DNA from 4 places in the Pseudoalteromonas sp. TAP-3C genome. Region 1 is predicted to be linked to each of the others. Evidence: predicted binding sites of a transcription regulator. Region 1 holds the regulator's gene; each other region holds the start of a gene.
What was found. The regulator sigma-54, encoded in region 1, starts transcription at its own class of promoters, with help from an activator protein. The targets are predictions, from matches to a motif close to GTTGGCACGNNNNTNGNNT.
Positions count from the first base shown of each region.

Region 2: a site for sigma-54 is predicted at 1,136-1,154, ahead of AC6H44_RS11215 (P-II family nitrogen regulator). Genes of this name have one in related genera too.
Region 3: a site for sigma-54 is predicted at 1,687-1,705, ahead of AC6H44_RS02450 (hemerythrin domain-containing protein). Genes of this name have one in related genera too.
Region 4: a site for sigma-54 is predicted at 4,238-4,256, ahead of AC6H44_RS12220 (DUF2726 domain-containing protein). Genes of this name have one in related genera too.

Region 1 covers NZ_CM187618.1:284,914-290,645, forward strand. Annotated here, with positions in the region: gene mgtE (magnesium transporter) at 1-188, opposite strand, end outside; gene AC6H44_RS01300 (HPr family phosphocarrier protein) at 325-597, opposite strand; gene rapZ (RNase adapter RapZ) at 622-1,464, opposite strand; gene ptsN (PTS IIA-like nitrogen regulatory protein PtsN) at 1,483-1,935, opposite strand; gene hpf (ribosome hibernation promoting factor) at 1,940-2,227, opposite strand; gene AC6H44_RS01320 (RNA polymerase factor sigma-54) at 2,253-3,749, opposite strand; gene lptB (LPS export ABC transporter ATP-binding protein) at 3,818-4,543, opposite strand; gene lptA (lipopolysaccharide transport periplasmic protein LptA) at 4,540-5,079, opposite strand; gene lptC (LPS export ABC transporter periplasmic protein LptC) at 5,069-5,623, opposite strand; gene kdsC (3-deoxy-manno-octulosonate-8-phosphatase KdsC) at 5,620-5,732, opposite strand, start outside.
Region 2 covers NZ_CM187618.1:2,384,405-2,390,136, reverse strand. Annotated here, with positions in the region: gene AC6H44_RS11220 (S10 family peptidase) at 1-839, opposite strand, end outside; gene AC6H44_RS11215 (P-II family nitrogen regulator) at 1,202-1,540, shown strand; gene AC6H44_RS11210 (ammonium transporter) at 1,550-2,779, shown strand; gene mrcB (penicillin-binding protein 1B) at 2,921-5,254, shown strand; gene AC6H44_RS11200 (TonB-dependent receptor) at 5,492-5,732, shown strand, end outside.
Region 3 covers NZ_CM187618.1:528,129-533,860, reverse strand. Annotated here, with positions in the region: gene ubiU (ubiquinone anaerobic biosynthesis protein UbiU) at 1-207, opposite strand, end outside; gene ubiT (ubiquinone anaerobic biosynthesis accessory factor UbiT) at 460-984, shown strand; gene AC6H44_RS02450 (hemerythrin domain-containing protein) at 1,073-1,612, opposite strand; gene norR (nitric oxide reductase transcriptional regulator NorR) at 1,801-3,342, shown strand; gene AC6H44_RS02440 (YbaN family protein) at 3,342-3,743, shown strand; gene AC6H44_RS02435 (NnrS family protein) at 3,813-5,015, opposite strand; gene AC6H44_RS02430 (nitrate/nitrite transporter) at 5,329-5,732, shown strand, end outside.
Region 4 covers NZ_CM187618.1:2,604,992-2,610,723, reverse strand. Annotated here, with positions in the region: gene AC6H44_RS12240 (peptidoglycan DD-metalloendopeptidase family protein) at 1-84, opposite strand, end outside; gene tyrS (tyrosine--tRNA ligase) at 577-1,776, shown strand; gene AC6H44_RS12230 (cobalamin biosynthesis protein CobD/CbiB) at 1,820-2,782, opposite strand; gene mtnN (5'-methylthioadenosine/S-adenosylhomocysteine nucleosidase) at 2,783-3,490, opposite strand; gene AC6H44_RS12220 (DUF2726 domain-containing protein) at 3,602-4,198, opposite strand; gene arcB (aerobic respiration two-component sensor histidine kinase ArcB) at 4,531-5,732, shown strand, end outside.

The sequences.
Region 1 (5,732 bases):
TCAGGATCGACTAATTGCCAGAGCATGCGTCTAATTTTATGCGGAGATGATTCTAAAAGAAGGGCGGTATCACAAGGTGCCGTTTTTGCTAACATGCGCCTAACTTGAACAAATTGACCACTATTGAGTGACTTAGTCACCTGCTTTAGCTGTTGTAGTGGAATATCTTGTTCTAAAGCTTCAGGCATTGGCGTCCTTAATTAAATGTTATTACACAATGATGGGCATAAGTAATATGCAATTTTTTACTTATTTTACTTTATATTACTAAATTACCTCAACCAGTATTAACGCTTGCTTAGGGTTATTTAACAATGAGTCGTTTTATTCTTGCTCATTAAATTTTTGGTTTATCAGTTCACCTATTGCATTAAGTGCAGGCTCTGCATCAGGGCCTTCACACACCACCTTCACTTCTTTTCCTTGGCTGCTTTCGAGCAACATAAGTGCAAGTACACTGTCACCAGCGGCTTGTTTATCATCTTGAAATAAGGTGATAGTGGCATCAAACTGCACAGAAAGTTGAGCGAGAACAGTTGCAGCTCTAGCATGTAAGCCTAGTTTGTTTTTTATTAAAAATGTATTTTCTAAGTGCATTACTTATTCTCGTTTGAGTGAATTTTATTCTTGTTCTCGGTGGCGAATTTTTACGTTAGGGTGGCTCGTAGCGAAGCTCTCACCGATAGTTTGCGCTAAATAAACAGAGCGATGTTGACCCCCAGTACAGCCTATAGCAATCGTTAAATAGCTGCGATTATTTCGCTCCAAATGAGGCAGCCAAGTTTGCACAAAGGTTTGAATTTGCCAAGTAAACTTTTGCACTATGCTGTGACTGGCTAGGTAGTCTTTTACTGGTTGATCAAGCCCTGTAAGCGGTTTAAGTTCGGGTTCCCAATGTGGGTTTGGTAAAAAACGAGCATCAAATACGTAGTCTGCTTCTTTGGGGATGCCATGTTTAAAGCCAAATGATTCAAAAGTAATAATGAGTTGTTTATCTTTTTTTCCGAGTATTTTTTCACGAATCGATTCAGCAAGCTGATGCACACTTAAATCTGTGGTATCAATGATGTAGTTGGCGTGATTGAGTAATACATCGAGCAATTGTTTTTCTTTTTTTATAGCTAAATCAAGTGGCAATGAATCGATAGATAGAGGATGAAGACGCCTTGTTTCTGAAAACCGTTTTATTAATGTTTTATCGTCACTGTCTAAATAAAAGACCGTGGGTTTAGTGAAACCAGGTAAATATTCAATAATTTCATTAAATTGCTGCTGCTCTTTAGGGAGATTACGCACATCTACACTCACAGCAATTTTATTGTAGCTGTCTGAAACACTACGCACTAATGCTGGCAATAAGTTTAAAGGAATATTGTCTACGCAATAATAACCTAAGTCTTCAACCACGCGCAGCGCAACAGATTTACCAGAACCTGAGCGACCGCTTATAATTATTAACTCCATTTATCACCTTTATTGTTACTACGATTCACTTACAATTATCTGATACAACTCATTATCGGATTTTGCACTGCGTAACTGCTTGCAAAACGCCTTGTTGCTGAGCTTATCAGCAATAGTCGCTAACGTTTTTAAATGCTGTTGATTATCACCGTCTGGCACAATGAGAGCGACAAAAATATCCACAGGTCGGTTATCTATCGCATCAAAGTTAATGGCCGTTTCGTTTACTAAAACCAAGGCTAGTGGCTCTTGTACTCCACTCATACGCCCATGAGGAATTGCAATGCCTTTACCTATCCCTGTACTGCCTAATTTTTCTCTAGCAGTTAATGCATTAAGAATATCTTGTTGTGTTAGATAGGGCAGTTTATTGTGGGCCAATTCACTGATAAATTCTAAAATTCTTTTTTTACTATTAAAAAGGACCGCAGCTTTACTGCAGTCCTGACAGATAAGTGAGCTTAGTTTCATAGTGTTAGTGTCGAGCAAGTTTCTCTTTGTGTTTAATTACTTGACGATCTAGCTTGTCAATCAGCGAGTCTATAGCGGCATACATATCTTGGTGCTCGGTAGAGGCAAAAATTTCAGCACCACTAACATGAACGGTTGCTTCAGCTTTTTGGTTTAGTTTTTCTACATCGAGAATAACATGCACATTGGTTATGTGGTCAGTGTGCCTTTGTAGCTTAGCAAATTTACTGCTTACATAGTCTCTGAGCGAGTCGGTAATATCTACATGACGACCAGTTAAGTTAAGTTGCATAAACATTTCCTCTTTGTTGTACGCCTTAAATCAAGCTTTTGCGTTGATTCGACGGGGGAATAGCGAGAGATTCGCGATATTTTGCAATGGTTCTCCTCGCTACTTTAATTCCTTGCTCAGCCAATATATCTGCAATCTTACTATCACTCAATGGTTTGGCTGAGTTTTCTGCAGCGATTAACTTTTTAATTAATGCGCGTATTGCTGTAGACGAACATTCTCCGCCATTTTCTGTGCTTACATGGCTTGAGAAAAAATATTTAAGTTCAAAAATACCGCGTGGTGTGTGCATATATTTTTGTGTGGTTACTCGCGATATGGTCGACTCATGCATTTCTACCATTTCAGCAACATCATTAAGTACCATAGGCTTCATTGCCTCAGGACCATGCTCAAAAAAAGCCTGTTGTTGTTGAACAATGCAGTTAGTCACTTTAAGTAGCGTGTCGTTTCTACTTTCTAAGCTTTTTATAAACCATTTTGCTTCTTGTAAGTGCGAGCGAATAAACTGGCTATCACCACTTGATTTAACCGTACGCGACATAGCCGCATATTGGCTGTTTACTCTGATCTTAGGCATGCTATCTGGATTTAACTCAACCACCCAACGCCCTTTAATTTTTTTAACCGATACATCAGGGATAACATACTCAGACTCTTCTCTAACAATAGTGTCTGCCGGTCTCGGGTTGAGCGTATGAATTAGCCTCATGATCTCTTTAAGCTCATCTTCTTTGAGCTTTGTTTTTTTCATTAACGTGCGATAATCACGTGCTGCCAATAGATCAATATGACTGGTTAAAATCATTTTTGTTTCATTTAAAAAAGGCGTGTTTTTGTCAAACTGATTTAGCTGAATACACAAACATTCTTGTAAACTACGCGCAGCAATACCTACAGGGTCAAACAGCTGAATGCGTTTTAACACGGCTTCTATTTCATCCAGTTCAACTTCTTCATCGCTGCTTTCTTGATTAAAGCTCTCTAATATTTCTTCACAGCTAAGGGTTAAAATACCTGAATCGTCTACCGCTTCAACAATGGCAATCGCTATAGCCTCATCGGTTGGGCTAAATGGCGTAAGTTGAAGTTGCCACATTAAATATTCGTGCAGTGTTTCTGTCGAGGAGCCTTGATAAATAGATTCGTCTTCAGGCATAGGCCCAGATGAAGCCGCTGGCGCTGCGCTCATATATTCATCCCATGTCACATCCATTGCCATATCATCGCTAATGGTGTCTTTACTCATGGCTTCGCCGCTATCTTGCTCAAACTCGCTCGGTTTATCGTCAGCTGAAGCACTTAGCGTTAAATCATCGTTATCCGCTTTTTGTTCGTTTTTACCTGCCGTATCTTCGCTATAGTCTTGTTCTTCTACTTCAAGCAAAGGGTTGCTGTCGAGCGTCTCTTGTATTTCTTGCTGGAGATCCAATGTACTGAGCTGCAATAAGCGAATGGCTTGTTGCAATTGTGGGGTCATTGTAAGTTGCTGGCCCATGCGCAGCTGTAATGATTGCCTCATTTATCTCTAACAATCCTTATAAATTAGTATAATTAATCTTAGCAGATGCTTAGTGGAATAACACACTATTACAGCCTGAACTGCTCGCCCAAATAAACATCGCGTACTGTTTTATCGTTTAATACGTACTCGGGTGTGCCAGATGCAATTAACTCCCCATGAGAAACTATGTAGGCCTTTTCACAAACATCAAGTGTTTCACGGACGTTGTGGTCAGTGATTAGTACCCCGATCCCCCTATTTTTAAGATGTTCTATAATTTTTTTGATATCTAGTACAGAAATAGGATCGACCCCAGCAAAGGGTTCGTCTAATAAAATAAATTTAGGGTTTGCAGCTAAAGCGCGGGCAATTTCAACGCGTCGACGCTCACCACCCGATAAAGCCATACCTTGGCTTTCGCGAATATGCTGAATACTAAATTCATCGAGTAAATTATTTAAGCTCTCTTCGCGCTGTTGCTTGTTTAGTTCTTTACGTGTTTCTAAAATAGCCATTAAGTTTTGATAAACTGTCAGCTTTCTAAAAATTGATGACTCTTGTGGTAAATAACCAATCCCTAAACGCGCTCGGCTGTGCATTGGTAATAACGTAATGTCTTTGTCATCAATTGATATTTTACCTTTGTCGCTCGGTACAAGGCCGACAATCATATAAAAAGTGGTGGTTTTACCTGCACCATTAGGGCCTAATAAGCCCACAATACTGCCAGCTTCAACCTCTAACCCTACGTTTTTAACCACTTCACGGCCTTTATAGCTTTTTGCTAATAGCTCTGCTTTTAATATGCTCATGGTTGGCCTTTATCACCTACTTTTTTGCTTTCAAGTGGCACTAAAATAGTATGTACACGGTCTGTTGAATCCTCGTCTTTTTCAGCGCTAATCAACTGCTGCTTTATATCGTAAGTGATGCTTTTTGCCGTTATTTTTTGTCCTGCTTGAGCTATGCTGGCATCGCCTATTAAGGTTAAAAAGCGCTGCGATACATCGTAACGAACTTCATTAGCGCTGGCGCTCATGATGTTGCCATTCGCTTGTTTTTCTTCAAAATAGGCAGGGCTGCCCGTGGCAATTAAAAGTTGTTTGTTTTCGCCTAAGTCATCACGTTTATGTACTTCTAAGCGATCAGCGGTGATACGGCGATTGCCATGTATAATTTCAACATTTTTCTCAAAAATGCCAACGTTTTCTTTTAACTGACCTTCTTGCCTGTCTGCACTAATTGAGATTTGATTAGCGGCAGGCTCTGCAGTCGTGTCGGCTGAATTGCTATGAAAAGCAATCAATAGTGAAGGAACAATTAAAATTTTAAGTAGTTTATTGGTCATAATATAGGGTTCGCGTATGGTTAATAAGTTTAATCACTTCGGTTTTTAAATCGGCCTCAAGGCCTTTCCCCGTGATTTTTAAATTAGGTCCTGTAATAACAACGCTCTGCTGTGACTGCATGGTTAGCAGTTTTATATCTACATTGATGCTGTCGGCAGTGATAGAGTCAATCATGGCGTTATCTATTAAATTCTGAGCTTTTACATTGCCTTCTAAAATCAGCAGTTTATCGTCATAGAGGGTGGCTTCATCGGCATTAATACGCCAAGTTTGCCGCTCGTTGTACAAGGTAAATATAGGTTGCTCAAAAAAAGTAAAACCGAGTTGCTGGTATAACTCCATTTTTATCGCTGTCACTTTATGGCTTATTTTACCTTGATTATTATAAGCCGTTTGTTTTAGTTCAATGGCGGTATAATCGGGCTTGGCAATAACTTGTGTTTGCTCATTTGTAATAATATCGACTTGAATAAAGTAAGGATACCAGAGCCAAACCATACAGCTTATGAATAAAACGCTCAGTATAATGCGCGCTACATTCATGAACTGCTTCCTTGGCTGGTAAGCGGTTTGTTGTTTTCAAGCATAAGTAGGTCTGTTAACTCTCTTACTGCACCAAAACCACCCGGCTGCTGAGTGATATAATGTGATA
Region 2 (5,732 bases), 1.3 Mb from region 1:
TCTGGTAATAGCTCGTCTAAATCCTTAGCTTGTAAATTGGCATTGAGTGCTTTGTGGTACCACGCGGTGGCTGCAAAGTAAGGTAAGCGGTTGGCCGCTTTTATAGGGCCGTCACGTTTAATGCCAATGTCGGTAGGTGAAACGAGTACAACACCGTTAATATACATCCACTGACTATTTTGCAGTTCATGTGCTAAACCCGATACTCGCGTCGTACCGTAGCTTTCACCAATTAAAAATTTTGGTGAGCGCCAACGTTCATTACGAGATACAAACGTATTAAGCCATTCTGCTAGGTATTTTATATCGGCATTGACACCAAAAAATAACTCTTTTTGTTTATCTTTGGGCAGTAGCTTACCGTCTTTGTCTTCAACGACACGAGAATACCCGGTATTAACTGGATTAACGTAAACAATATCAGCAACATCTAACACTGAATAAGGATTATCTTTTACACCGTAAGGTTGAATTGGGTAGCCCTCGTCATCAATTTTTAATACCCGTGGTCCAGTGTATGCCAAGTGCATCCACACAGACGCTGAACCCGGGCCACCATTAAAAGAAATAAGTAATGGGCGCTTGGTTCTATCATCTACCTTATCGCGTGTATAATAAGTGTATTGAAGGGTTGCTATAGCATCCCCTTTGTCATCCCATACAGGTTGTGTGCCTGTAGCGACCGTGTACGAAAATCGCTCATTATTTATTTTTGCCTTGTGTTGGGTAACGACTTTACTGTCGATATCAATACGACGTTGATTATCAGCAAATGTAGCACTGGTAAATGTGAGTGCTATTACAGCAATAGGTAAAAATAGACTTCGACTAAATTTCATAAGTGACCCTTTTTATTTTATATACTGCAGTTATAACGATATTTTAGTAAAAAACAAAAATATTGAGATTAACTGCCGATAAAAATCGTTGAGCTTATGCGCGTTTTAAATGTTAAAGATAATATGATAGGCCGTAAATATTCAAACATGGCCTCATATTTAAAGTGGGAGTTTAAGTGTTTGTTATCTCGCACCAATGTTGTATTTTGCTCAAAAAAAGCGCACCCAAATGGTGCGTTTTTTTGTTTTGTATATTATTTATTTTAATAAGCTTATGTTTTTATTGTTAATTTAAAAATGGCACAAAGGTTGGATTGTATAGAGCAAATACAATAACAAGCTAGCGTCCTAAGGGGGCCTTTGTGAAAATGATCAGTGCAATAATAAAGCCATTCAAATTAGATGATGTGCGTGAAGCTCTCGCTGATTTAGGCATCGAAGGAATGACAGTGGTTGATGTTAAGGGGTTTGGACGTCAAAGAGGCCACACAGAGTTATACCGCGGTGCGGAGTACCAAGTTGACTTTATACCTAAAATAAAACTTGAAATTGCTACACGCAGTGAAAATTGCCAACGTGTTGTAGACACCATTACCAAAGTCGCAGGAACGGGAAAAATTGGTGACGGCAAAATTTTTGTTTACGACTTAGATCAAATCGTCCGTATTCGTACTGGCGAGCTTGATGATGATGCAATTTAAGGGGGCAATATGGAAAATACAATAATAGAGCTGAAGTTTTCGCTCGATACATTTTACTTTTTAATCTCTGGCATCTTAGTTATGTGGATGGCAGCGGGTTTTGCAATGTTAGAAGCGGGCTTAGTGCGCTCAAAAAATACCACAGAAATTCTAACTAAAAATATCGCACTGTACTCTATCGCGTGTACTATGTTTTTATTGGTGGGTTACAACATTATGTATGTCGATAATGTTGAGGGCGGTATTATCCCGTCATTTGGGGGTCTAATAGGTAGCCAAGCGGCCGATGCTGATCATTCATTAGAGTCTGACTTTTTCTTTCAAGTTGTGTTTGTCGCAACCGCAATGTCTATTGTATCTGGTGCGGTCGCTGAGCGTATGAAGTTGTGGGCATTTTTAGTGTTTACAGTGGTACTTACAGGTTTAATTTACCCAATTGAAGGGTACTGGACATGGGGCGGCGGCTTTTTATCTGAATTAGGCTTTGTTGATTTTGCCGGCTCTGCCATTGTGCATGCCACTGGTGCAGCGGCAGCACTCGCGGGTGTAATGTTACTGGGTGCTCGTAAAGGTAAGTATGGTAAAAACGGTGAAATCTATCCAATTCCAGGTTCAAATTTACCACTTGCTACATTAGGTACGTTTATATTATGGATGGGTTGGTTTGGCTTTAATGGTGGCTCACAACTATTAATTTCAGATAAAGAGAACGCAACCGCGGTAGGTCAAATATTACTTAATACCAATGCTGCTGCAGCTATGGGTGCAATTTCAGCCTTGTTTTTATGCAAATTACTATGGGGCAAAGCCGACTTAACCATGGTACTTAATGGTGCACTTGCAGGCTTAGTGGTTATTACGGCAGACCCATTATCACCCTCACCATTAATGGCATGTTTATTTGGCTTACTAGGTGGTTCATTAGTAATACTAAGCATTGTGGCGCTGGATAAAGCGAAAATTGATGACCCAGTAGGCGCTATTTCTGTTCACGGTGTATGTGGCATATTAGGCGTGGTTTTAGTGCCGGTCGCTAATGCCGAAGCCAACATTGTAACTCAGTTAATTGGTTTAATATGCATCATTGGCTTTGTATTTATAGCGTCATTTATTGTATGGGCTATTTTAAAACAAACCATGGGGATTCGTGTTACCGAGGAAGAAGAGTTAAATGGCATGGATCAGCACGACTGTGGGATTGATGCATACCCAGAGTTCGTATCAGTAAGAAGTAGTTAAAAGTAAAAAGTATTGTGTGTTCAATCAAAGCCCTACAATGTTAGGGCTTTTTTGATTTCAGGAGAGGTTAATTTTTCAGGTGCTAAAGTAATGTGATAAGCTCCCGACGTTAAATCAACCTTTGGAATATATTACACTTAAATGGCTGAAAATAAGAAAACACTAACCAGTAAACCCTCGACTAAGCGTGCTGCTAAATCAACTAAAAAACCAGTACGAAAGGCGACTGCTAAAAAATCATCAAGTAAGATAAAACGGCCATTATTTAAAACAATATTTTCTATTTTTTGGAAATTAACTTTAGCGACTTTTATTGCTGCTGCACTTTACTTTATTTACCTTGATGCAAAAATAACTCGCCAGTTTGAAGGCAATAAATGGCAACTTCCAGCACAAGTGTATGCCCGCTCAATGAGCTTTTTTCCTGGGCAGTTTTTATCAGAGCAAGAAGTACTCTGGGAGCTTAAGCGCTTAAACTACACAGCGGTTAATCGTTTAAGTCGTACTGGGCAATATAGTAAAACAGCCAATAGTATTAAGATTTTTCGTCGCGACTTTGAATTTTATGATGGCTTAGAGAGTGCCCATGTTATTGAACTGCGTTTCTCTGGGAATAAGGTCGCCAGTATTAAAGATAAGTTTGGCCGTCGTTTAAACACCGCCAGATTAGAGCCGATGCAAATAGCCCGTATTGGTAATGACTCTAGACAGGACAGAGAGTTTGTACCGTTAGCTAAATTTCCAGACATGCTTAAAAATACCTTATTAGTGGTTGAAGACCGGGAATTTTATGAGCACCACGGTGTATCGGTGTTTTCTATTTTACGCGCATTATATACTAATATTCGCGCTGGGCGCACTGTGCAAGGGGGCAGTACACTCACACAACAGCTGGCTAAAAATATTTATCTTACTCGCGAGCGTTCACTAGTGCGTAAAATAAATGAAGCGTTCATTGCACTTATTCTTGATTATCGCTATACAAAAGATCAAATACTCGAAGCTTACCTAAACGAGGTATACCTTGGGCAGTCTTACAACCAAGGCGTGCATGGTATGGGGCTGGCCGCTGATTTTTATTTTGCAAAACCAGTGGATGAACTAGAGTATGACCAAATTGCACTGCTGGTGGCTATGGTTAAAGGCCCTTCTTATTACAATCCGAGACGTTATAAAGAGCGCGCCATGGAACGCCGCGACTTAGTGCTGCGCTTAATGGTCGACAACAAGCTAATTAGCACTAAAGAATACCGAGCCTCGTTAAAACGTGCAATTGATATTGCGCCAATGAAAGCCAGCTTACAAAAATCTTACCCCGGTTACTTAGAGTTAGTTAACCGTGAACTTAAACAGTTGTTACCAGATCAAGAAGTACTTGATGCTGGCGTGCGTGTATTTACTTATTTTGATTTGCAAAAGCAAACCGCCATGGAAGAGTCGATTCAAGCCAGTTTACCGTATCTAGAAAGGCGCCCAAATACTGAACAGCTCGAAGCGGCGATGATCTCTATTAATGTTGAAAAAGCAGGGGTGTCGGCGCTGGTGTCTGGACGTGATGTGCGTTACTCAGGATTTAATCGCGTGCTCGATACCAAGCGCAATATAGGCTCACTAGTTAAACCCGCTGTGTACTTAAGTGCATTGCAGCTACCTCATTATAACTTAGCAACGCTGCTTGATGATTCACCTGTTCAAGTAACCAATGAAGAGGGAAATGTATGGCAGCCAGAAAACTTTGATCGTCAATACCGTGGAGCCGTGCCTCTTTATAAAGCATTCAGTCATAGCATTAATATTCCGGCAGTTAATTTAGGGCTTGATGTTGGAGTCGACAAAGTCGCTAACACGCTAAGAGGATTAGGTGCTAAAGGGTATATTAATGAATACCCGTCATTGTTATTAGGCGCCATTGAAATGTCGAGCTTTGAAGTGGCGCAACTTTATACCACTATTGCAGCCGATGGCGAATACAGAGAGCTTACGTCTATCTCAGCGTTAACCGACTCTGTTGGTAAGGTACTTTACAAACACAAAGTGAGTAACGAACAGCGCTTTAATAAAGATGCCATGTACATGACCAAGTATGCTATGAAGCGAGTAACCAAAGATGGCACCGCTAAGCGCTTAAACTTACATTTTCCGTCAATTCAGTTAGCAGGTAAAACAGGTACTAGTAATGACTTACGCGATAGCTGGTTTGCGGGGTTTGACCAAAATACGGTGACAGTTGCATGGATAGGGCGTGATGACAATAAAAGCACTGGTTTAACGGGAAGTGTAGGGGCGCTTGAAACCTATATTCGTTACTTAAAACCGCTTAATCCGCAAGCCATTGCTGATACGCGGCCGCCATCAATTCGCTGGGCGTTTGTTAATGAGCAAACAGGTAAGCAAGCACCACCAGGCTGTGGCAAAGTGATTCAACTACCACTTAGAGCCAGTGAGTTTAAACCAAGACCCCAATGTATTCGCTAAGTAATGCATAAAAAAAGCCCGAAAGGGCTTTTTTTATGCATTACTTTAGCTAAAAGGCTTGTGAGGTATCTGGGTTTTTATTTTCATAGTAAAAGAACTATCTAATCCTTTTTAATGTAATTTTTTTAATTTTTTATGTTAATTTTGTGTTTATTTTATTTGCAATTTTGTTTCATGAGCATATTATAAATGTGCCCCTCAAAGGCATATAATTATAATTTGAAACAGGGATAAACAATGAAATCAATATTTAGGAAAAGTATAACGGCAATTGCTGTATCAGCATCCTTAGGTTTAGCATTACCTGCTGTAGCATCTGATGTAATAGGAACTGTTAATAATATTAGTGATAATAGTTCTTACACTGTAAAAGTTAAAAACCCTGCAACTGGTTTAGAGCGTACTCTAAATATCTCCAGTGAAGGTACTTTTCGGTTTGCCTCTCTACCTACAGGGAGTTACGAAATACAAATATTAA
Region 3 (5,732 bases), 240 kb from region 1:
AGCAAAGGTGTTAATTGCAATATGTAACCGTTTGTTATGGGCATGAACGTACTGCACGGCCTGTTGTAATTGCTGATCTGAAAAATTTAATCCGGCAAAATTACGCGCATTGGTTTGATCGCTAAAACCTATGTACACGGCATCGGCTCCATGTTCAATAGCCATTTTAAGCGATTTAAAACTGCCCGCAGGGCAAAGAAGTTCCATACTTAGCTCCGTTTAAAAAGAGCAATAAGCATAGTTTTAGCTAATAAGAAAACTTTGATCTAGATTAACTTTTACAACATGATGCGACCCCTTACCTAGTAATTGTCATTTCACAAAAAACCCTATCTCCAAAGAAATAGCACTAAAAACCTTAGTGGTAATTTTGCATTAGTAGAGTATTAATTGATTTAGAATAAAATGAAGTGACCTTAGCAACGCTAATTTAACCGTATTTGGCATAAGGATTAAATAATGACCATATATTTCAATGAGTATAAAGAACAGGCAATAACAACAGCTGTTAACAATATCCCCCGTTGTACGGCTCATCTTTTAAAGCTATTACCTAGCTTTCTTGTAAATACTAGCTTAGCGCAATTACTAAATCGCATCTTTAGAGACGAATTAGCCAATGGCCAGCTTGATTACTTACAAAAAAAATGGCTAAAGCTTGAGATCAGTGATTTACAACATTGCTGGTTTATTAGCTGCAATCAACAAGGTTTTATTGTGCAATCTCAAGCACAACAAAGTGTCACCTTTACTGGTAAATTTAATGATTTTAGTTTGTTAGCCGCAGGTGAAGCAGATCCAGATATGTTGTTTTTTAATCGTCGTTTACACCTTAGTGGGGAAACTGAACTGGGCTTATTGATCAAGTCAACTCTGGAAAACCTTGAGGTTGAACGACTACCAATGGCAATAAACTTTATTAATCAACTGCACAGTCGTTTATTACAAAAATATGAAGAACCCAATACTCTTAAAAACCGCTAGGTACGCATATTTAACTGTTGATACCAAGTAAAAATATTGCATAACCACATAGTAAATAAATGGTTATGCATAGAGATTTACAGTCTATTTATTGACATGAACCACAGCAAAAGTCTTTTCCATGTGCTGGTACCTCGATTTTTTGCTCAACAAACAATACATTATTTTCTAAATGAATATGTTCATGTAAATCGTCTTGCAACTCTTTTAATCCGCTATAGAGTAATGTCCATGTACCACAAGCTCCATCAGGTAAGATTAAATTATTAGTCAGCTCATTTATTTTATTAATTTCATTTTCATGTTGCAGATGCTCTTCTTCCATGACTGAAATAGGACCACTAGGATAAATGCCTCGCGATAACATAGGAAAGAGAATTTGTTCTTCCTTCATCATATGGCTTTCAAGCGCTTGCAGCATATTATCAAGGTGGGTAGCTAAACCATTAGGGACCTTTTCGTGATCACTATGGGCTTGTTCAACACGCATCGCTAAATGTTTTAATTCAGGTAGTTGCTCACGATGGCGCTGATGAAAGCGTGTGTAAATATATTCTATTAATTTTTGGACAGGCGCATCTTGCCATTGCTGTTTAGCTAGGTGTAAACGTTCATTTAAATTATTCATAAGGTAACTCCTATTAACTAACTTCAAACTAACCATCGTTATGTCACGGTTAATACTCTTTCTGTTGTTGCTAAGTGCAACAACTGAGCCAAGTTCTACCCCCTCGTGATTATTGACTCTACAAGGTAATAAGGTACTATCAACCCAATTAATTAAGGGTATTTTTAACCTATAAAGTCAATTTAACCATGTTACAAGCAAGCCTTTTAGCAGATATGCTCACCGAGCAGCCTGCAGCGATTCGGTTACAAAATGTAGTTAACACATTGCGCCACCATTTTCATTGCGGTGCAGTGGTGTTACTTAAATTAGATAATGGCGCACTTCAACCGATAGCTATGCAAGGCCTTGTTAAAGAGGCGCTTGGCCGTCGTTTTATGGTCGCTCAGCATCCACGATTAGCAACTTTACTGGCGTCGCGTAGTGCCATTAGATTTGCATATGACTGTCCATTACCCGATCCTTATGATGGTCTTCTTTTCGAGAAACCAGACACCGCGCTAGCAGTTCATGACTGTATGGGGATTAGCCTGTATTTAGAAAATAAATGCTGGGGCGTACTAACATTAGATGCACTGCAACCAGGGACTTTTAGCGACGATACGATACTTCAATTACAGACGTTTAGTTTATTTGTTGAAACCGCTATTCGTATTGGCCAGTTAGAACAAAATGTCAGAGCATTACGACAAGGGCAGCAACATGTTATACCTCAAGCTGGAAGATACGAAAGCGATGACTCAGAAATCATAGGTCAGAGTAAAGTTATTAAGAATGTATTAAAAGAATTGCGAGTCGTTGCAAGTACCGATTTACCTGTGTTATTGCTAGGAGAAACAGGTGTCGGTAAAGAGCTTTTTGCTCGCCAATTGCATTTATTATCTCAGCGCAGCGATAAAGCGCTTATTTATGTTAACTGTGCAGCGTTACCTGAATCACTGGCAGAAAGTGAGCTTTTTGGCCATGTAAAAGGCGCCTTTTCCGGCGCAATTGGAGAGCGCGCTGGACGTTTTGAGGCCGCCCATGGCGGTACTTTGTTTTTAGATGAAGTAGGAGAGTTACCTTTATCCATACAGGCTAAGCTGCTTCGTGTATTGCAAAATGGTGAAATTCAGCAACTGGGTTCAGACAAGTACCGTAAAGTCGATGTTCGATTAATCACAGCAACTAACCGTAACTTGCGGCAACAGGTTGGTAATGAAACCTTCAGAGCTGATTTATATCATCGTCTGTCTGTATATCCATTACCTATTCCACCGCTGCGTGAACGCGAGGAAGATATCTCTATTTTGGCTGGTTACTTTCTTGAACTTAACCGGACTCGTTTAGGGCTTCGCGCTCTGCGTTTATCGCCAGAGTCAGAGCTGGCAATACAACAATATCAGTGGCCAGGTAATGTACGTGAACTAGAACATGCAATAAGTCGTGCCGCAATAAAACTGCTTAGCCATGGCGTTGAAAAAACAGACATTGCAACGATTGAACCGCAGATGCTAGATTTAGAAGTACAATTACCACTTTCCAATGCTGAAGCTACCAATGCAGCTGAAATTGTCAATGAGTTAACTACACGAGGTATCTCAATGAAAGAAGCGGTGGAGTATACGCAACGAAAAATGATCACTGCCGCACTAAGTCGTCATAACAATCGCTGGAGCCAAGCCGCTAAAGATTTGCAATTAGATGCTAGCAACTTGCACAAAATGGCAGTTAGACTAGGAATGAAATAATGTCTTCTCTACTGAGGACCTTGTTTTGGCGCATACTTGCGGTACTGTTTATTTTATTAGCGGTTATAGGCATTGCTTTACCTATTATGCCAACAGTCCCGTTTTTGATTGCAGCTCTATGGGCTGCTAACAAAGGTTGGTTACAACTTGAGACCTACCTAATAAATCACCCTAAATATGGAGCAGATATACAAGCTTGGCGTGATAATAGAGTAATTAAACCTCGCTCTAAAATAATCGCCTTAACAATGATAGCAACTAGCTATGCCGCGTTATGGCGGTTTGTTCCGCAATTATCTTATTGGTTAAAAGGGGGAGTTGCTGTTATGTTAATAATAATCAGCATTTGGTTAGTAACACGTCGTAGCTTTGTAACTAATCATAATAAAAACCTATCATAAGGACTTATGCTTCATTTAGCATGCTACTGGCTTTTGTGTACTTAGCCAGCAGCTTAATACTATCCTAACTTAACCTAGGTTACCGTCTGCACGTGGTGTAGTTAGTACATTAAAATAAACAACTACATAAATACCATAAGCCAAAACCCAGCTTAATGTGCTAAACATAAACCATTTACTGATCATCTCGGGCACTAACCAGGCTAAGAATACGCGCATTAATGCAGCTAAAATAATCAGTAAAAAAGCACCCACCATAATTAACTTAAGTTGAAGTGGCCGACCACTATGTCCCAAAGATACACGGGCTATCATACTGAGGATCATACCACCCATAGCACCGGCAGTTAGTGCGTGAATAGCAATGCTTTGGGTTAATTGAAATCCGACATAATGCAGAGAAAATAACGCCATCCCTATCGGAATAAACCAATAAGCGATGTGCAGTGACCATAGTAAAGGAACTTGCCAAGTGAGCCATATTTTCCATCGCGCTCCTCGAATGCTAGTAGCTAATGCAGCAACAGCAAATAAAAATGCCATAACTAAATTTGGTAAATGAATATGAAGATTCAAAAAGTGAACGACAAAAATAAGCCATAAACTTACTAGTGTAATACGCTCTAGCCATAAAATGGGCTGCACTTTAGCAGTCATTGTGCCATTGGCAGTAAACATTGGCATCACTCGCCCGCCAATAATTGCCATTAATATAGTTATCAAAAATACCGTATTATAAGCACCCAGCAGTTGCATATAATAGTGTTGAAAATGTAGTCCATAATGCATTTGCAAATTACAGACTGTCAGTAACAATAAGATTGGTACAAAGAATAAATTTCGCGTTTGCTTGACCTTCAGTACCATGCGCCCAAATAAAAAAGCTGCAACAGGTAAAAGACTGATATCAACGACAACGACAAACCACCAAGGCAGTTGGCTACCAAACAAAAAGCAGAGTCTTGCTGCTCCCCATAAAACACACAGGATCAATAAAATGTTACCATGCGGCGCTCTATGCCCGGTCCAGTTTTGTACGGCGGTAAGTAAAAAACCCAATACAATAGCAACAACAAAACCAAATAACATTTCATGGCTGTGCCAAAATATACTATTACCATACACTGGTAAGTTGATTTTTCCAGCGAGGGTTAAGCCCCACAATAAAATAGCCAGTGCGCTAAACCCTGCCCCCAATAAAAACAGGGGTCTAAAAGCTTGTCGCAAAATGGGGATTAACTGCTCTTCTTTTTGTCTGTCTGTGATTTGCATCGTGGTTACTACTTAATTATTAGGGTATCTCAATACAATATATCGTGTCTTTACTGGAAAATCGACTCATCTAGCTTTGAAAACAAGCTATTACCCCTTCGTTGTTACTATTGTTTTTTTAACTGCAAATAATTACTCATTAATTGGTACACTCCTTTACTTTACAAGGCATTAAACAGTTATAGCAACTACCCTTAAAGTGGCATTACCCAGTTCTTTTTGTTATTTATAGCTTTTTGATAGTAAAGCATTTTATTACGCATAATAGTAAAGTTTGGCTATCTAATTTAATAGATCTAACTGGAGGTCTTGCATGAACCAACCCTTGTCTGTGACAGGTGGCCAACGTAACAGAGCGCTCGTTTTTTCGACATTAGCGTTTACGCTTTGTTTTGCGGTTTGGACCATCTTTTCAATCATTGGTATTCAGATAAAAACTGACTTTAACTTAACGGATACTCAGTTAGGTTTATTGATGGCAACCCCGATTTTAACGGGGTCAATTAGCCGATTATTTCTTGGGATCTGGACCGACCGTTACGGTGGTCGTAAAGTCTTAGCGCTGTTAATGTTATTAACCGCAGGTTGTGTATTTTTACTCACTTTTGCAAATAGCTACACGATGTTGTTGGTCGCGGCATTAGGCGTTGGCTTGGCTGGTGGGTCATTTATCGTTGGTGTGACGTATACCGCAGCATGGTTTAATGATGCAAAAGA
Region 4 (5,732 bases), 1.1 Mb from region 1:
AAAGGTTAAGGCAACAATAGCAGAAGCCAAACCTAGAATAAGCATTTTGTGTTTTTTGGGGAGCGTGTTTACCACGTAAACCATAACGTGCCTTTTTCTGCTGTCAAGATAATAAATGGGCCATATAGCAGGATATAACGAATAATCGGTGAATACTAGTATTTTGTAGATTTAAACTCGAGTTAAATTAAGCTAAAATCACAGAGTATTCAGGCTGTATATGCTGATTGTAGTGTAGTAACAATTATTTTTTAATTTTAAGTAGAATATTTTTTTAGAATAATCTGAAATTAACTTGTTAAATAATGCAATGACAAGAAGTAATTAATCTATAAGTTTTTTTAAGTTCATTTAGCTGGTTTCTTAAGCATTATTAATAACTACTTTTTATTCCTTTTTAGAGCCTACCGCCTCGTTTTTAGTTAGTGCCATAATTAACTAAAAAAGTTATTCTAATTAAGTGGAAATTTGTTATGTTAGCTAAATAGTTTTATTTGTTTTGTGATAACGCGCTAGCAATAAAATGTGAGCATATTATACCCCCTTCGTTGTCAGAATTTTTTGGAGTAACACACAGTGGATTTACAAACCGCTCTAGCAGAGATAAAACGCGGTGCAGAAGAGATATTAATTGAAGATGAGTTGGTTGAAAAATTAAAGTCGGGGAAAAAGCTAAAAATTAAAGCTGGTTTCGATCCTACGGCTCCAGATTTGCACCTAGGTCACACTGTACTCATTAATAAAATGAAAACCTTTCAAGATTTAGGTCATGAGGTTATTTTCTTAATTGGTGACTTTACCGGTATGATTGGCGATCCAACAGGTAAAAATGTGACCCGCAAGCCGCTTACGCGTGATGACGTGCTTGCTAACGCTGAAACCTATAAAGAGCAGGTGTTTAAAATCTTAGATCCAGCTAAAACAACTGTCGCATTTAACTCTACTTGGATGGAGAAGTTAGGCGCTGCGGGCATGATCAAGTTAGCCGCTCGCCAAACTGTGGCACGTATGCTTGAGCGTGATGATTTTAAAAAGCGTTATGCAGGCGGCCAATCTATTGCAATTCATGAATTTTTATACCCATTGGTACAAGGTTGGGATTCTGTTGCACTTGAATCTGATGTTGAGCTTGGCGGTACAGATCAGCGCTTTAATCTTTTAATGGGGCGTGAGCTGCAAAAAGACGAAGGCCAAAAACCACAAACCGTATTAATGATGCCTTTACTAGAGGGGACTGATGGCGTTCAGAAAATGTCGAAGTCACTAGGTAACTACATCGGTATTACAGACACGCCTTCAGACATGTTCGGTAAAATTATGTCAATTAGTGATGTACTAATGTGGCGTTATTATGATTTATTAAGTGCGTTGTCTATTGAAGAAATTGCAGTGCAAAAACAGCGTGTAGAGCAAGGCACTAACCCACGTGATATTAAAATTGAATTAGCGAAAGAGCTTATTGCACGTTTTCATAGTAAAGCCGATGCACAAGCCGCGCATGATGATTTTATTCAGCGCTTTCAGAAAAAAGCACTGCCAGATGAAATTCCTGAGCTGACGGTTAATATTGATGAAGAGTCAATTTTAATTGCTAACTTGCTCAAAGAAGCGGGTTTAGTAGCCAGTACTTCAGAAGCAATGCGGATGATCAAGCAAGGCGCCGTAAAGCTTAATGGCGAAGATAAAATTACAGACACTAAATTGGAAGTAGCAAAAGGCACTACAGCTATTTACCAAGTAGGCAAGCGCAAGTTTGCAAATATTACGATTGCTTAATGCTATAAGTAATTAAATAAAAAACCAGCGGCGGCTGGTTTTTTTATGCGAGTTTAAAACTCAGAACAGCCTTAATAATTTCAAGGCTAATAATAACCAGTAACCAAAATAACCGAGTTTGATTAAGGATATTGAGCAGTTTTGCTACATCATCAGCATTTGGCAGGCGCTCCACTCCAACACGCATTTTATTAAAACGCTGCTTGTTATATATAGCAGGGCCACCAAGTTGTAACGCTAAAGAAGCAGAGCAAACACTGAGTAACCAACCTGTGTTGGTTTGATAAAAGTGACGTCCATAATGCTTAATATAATGTAGGCTTTTTTTACTGGCTTTAAGTGAAGCAATTGTCAATGCCAGTAAACGAATCGGTATATATTCAACAACAAAAAGCGTCAGTTTAAGCGGCATTAAAAAAGCGCTGTTAGGGGTAATGTCAGCTCGCCAAGCGTGTTGGATTAAGGTAAGTAAGCGGTAGGCAAGAGTGGCAATTGGGCCTAGTAATAAAAAAATAAAAATAACCACAAAGTAATGCCGTGCCGTTCTAAGTATGACACTTTCCATAACGGCTTTAATGATCCCAGAACTTGAAAGTGTTTTGACCTCGCGTGCTACCAAAGGCTTTAATAACTCGCGCGCTGTCGATTTTTGATTTTTTTTAACCAGTCTGGCTATACGTAATGCTTTTTTATTTAAGCTACTGCTTTCTAAGCATAAATATAAAATAAAACCAGATAACAACTCAGGGTAGAAAGCAAATTCTAGGAGCAAAACGACAATAATCATAACAACAGTAAGAACAAGTACGCTTGCTAATGAAGCCGCTAAATAATGGTATTGTTTGCTGTCTGTCTTTTTATAAAGACGCTGGCCAATGGCGTTAAAAACAGCACCGAGTATATGATTAGGGTGATACCAGCTAACTAAAGGTAAAAAGCGCTCAGCAAGGAGCGCACAAATAAATACAATAAAGTCCAAATGGTTTTGAACTATATTATTGAGCATTTACAGCGTAACCGCCGTTAACTTCTCAAGTAAGGCCAACACCATTTTTGACGAATTAATAGAGGCTGTTTCTAAATAGTCTTCGAATGATTGTGGAGACTCCTTACCAGCAATATCAGACATTGAACGAATAACCACAAATGGCGTATCAAGTGTAAAACACGTTTGCGCAATTGACGCCCCTTCCATCTCTACTGCCAACATAGCAGGGAAGTCACTTCGTGTTTTTTCAATACGAACAGGGTCGCACATAAACGAGTCGCCAGTACAAATTAAGCCAACGAGGGTTTTTATCTCACTAATTTGTGCAATTGTTTGCTCGGCCGCTTCTACAAGTTTAGGGTGAGCAGTAAAACCTGCTGGCATTTGCGGTACTTGGCCAATTTCGTAACCAAATGCTGTTACATCTACATCGTGATGACGAACTTCTGATGAAATCACCACATCACCCACATTAAGTGAAGGGTCGAAGCCTCCAGCAGAGCCTGTGTTGATAATACAATCTGGTTTGAAGTTATCGATAAGTAAAGTGGTTGCAATAGTAGAGACCACTTTACCAATACCTGATTGCACTAAAGTTACAGTGTTATTTGCAAGCTCACCGGTGTAAAAGGTAAAACCTGCTTTGGTTAAAACCTGTGGATTTTTCATCGCCTCGCGTAAAATTTTAACTTCTGGCTCCATTGCGCCAATAATACCAACATGCATAGTGTTAAGTTCCTAAATTTGAATAGGGTGATTATACTGTAAAAAATAACGTAGGGTAAAATAAACAAAAATGCGAGCTTAAAAAGCCCGCACTTTAAAGCGACGTATTGTTTATATTTCAGCAAGAGCCGTTGATTGCGCTTTCGCTTGAGAGGGAGATAATACCGCCGGTTTATTTACTCGCGTACGCGTAGGGCGTAAGGGTTGCGATTTAGCAGGTTTGCCTAGCTTAAACATAATAGCGTCGCGCACCTCGCTTGAGCGGTAGCCCGATTTTACCTTCATACGAATGTGTGGAATGCCCGCGGCTTCTAATGCACCGTTAACAAACCAATCACGCTGTGCTTTGTGACCATCTTTGTTAGTATTATTAACCAAATCAACAGCAGCGACTATAGTCATTTTTTCTTTGTCTATCAGTACAAAGTCCAGCTGTTTATTTTTTACTTTAGCTAATGCCGCGCGTTTAGATTTAGCCGACAGACCTTGTTTACAATCAATTACATCGATTAGCTTAACACGGCTGACAATTTTATATTGATCGCCAACGGCACGCTCTAATAACCCTAAAAAAGCCCCTTCAACTTGAGTAAATACACTCTGTTTACGGGTAAAAGGATAAGGGTTTCCGCCATCATCATTAAATTTTGACGCAACCACGGATGCCCCAACAACCAGTACTAATATTAATAATAAAGCGAATTCCATACGGTAACTCCATAACAACAAATTGACACTGCTTTTTGAAAGCAAGTTATGTGCCTAAATAGTTGTTATGGCTATTTTATTAACGAATGGAGGTGAGCATTATTATGCTTTTATTTAGCCCACTAGGTTACAAATGTCGCGCCAAGATTACTTTACTGGGTTGACAAATTTTAATCGAGAAAAGCCTATAGCTCCTAAAAATAAGTGCAATAAATATAAAATTTTACGGTTTTTATCACACACTATGAAATTAGCGGATAGATAATGCTAAAATTAGTCTTTAATCATACTTACTTATAAAAATAAGCATTTAGCTAAGAGAAAACTGACATATGACAGATTCTTCTTTGAACCCATGGGTTCGAGTACTTTCTAGTTCAATAACTCGTTTTGGCGAGTTCAAAACTGCGGCTATTTGCTATGCACTATTACTGACAGTATCGATGGTTTTATCAAGTATGTTTTATTACGTTGCCACAGGCGAAATAAATTTAGTTGATATATTGGCAGTGGTGTTTTTTACTGCTGTTGTTTCTCCTCTTGTCATAAGTGTGCTTCTTAACTCTATTTTGCAACTTGATGCCTCTTACGCTTACTTAGACAGCGCTACAAAACAAGAAAAGCTTTTAAATCAAACCTTAAAAGACAATATTAATCGTTTAAATATTGAAATTGATGAACGTAAAATGGCTTTTCACGCCAAACATCGCGCCATTGAAGAGCTTAGACGTGAAATTGCAGAGCGTAAAAAAACCCAACAAGAACTCGCACAGCAAGGTATGCTTCTTCGCTCGATTGTAGACTCTTCGCCGGATTTATTTTATTACCGCGACAATAATGGGGTGTTTGCCGGTTGTAATAAAATGTTTGAAGAGGTGATGGGTAAAACCAGTGGCGAACTAATTGGTAAAACTGCTGAGCAGATATTTCCAAGTCACTTTTTATCTGAAGTATTAAGAACTGATGAGCAAGTTGAACACACGCATCAAGGCTTAACTATAGATGTAGAGTACTCAGTAAGTGGTGAGATTAGATGGTTTGAGTTACGTAAACTTCCCTTTATTAATGAACAAGGGGATTATATTGGTTTACTGGCATTTGGGCGGGATATTACTAGTCGTAAAGAAGCCGCACAAGCACTGGAAAAAGCCTATAAAGACAAAGGGAAATTTATTGCCACATTAAGCCATGAGTTACGCACTCCCCTTAATGGTATTGTTGGCCTAACGCGTATGTTGTTGGATACCGAACTAAATAAACAGCAGCGTAGCTGGTGTAACACGGTGTTTTCGAGTGCTGAAACGCTGGGGAATATTTTTAATGATATTATAGATTTAGATAAAATAGATCGTGAACAATTAGACATTGCTGCCAACGAAATTAATGTGTCGGATTTTATTAATGATGTGGTTAATTTTGCCGGTTTGATTGCTGAGCAAAAAGAGCTATCGTTTGAAGTGAAGCGCTCGGGAATGCTTGATATATACGCTTTACTTGACCCGACTCGTTTACGCCAAATTGTTTGGAACTTAAT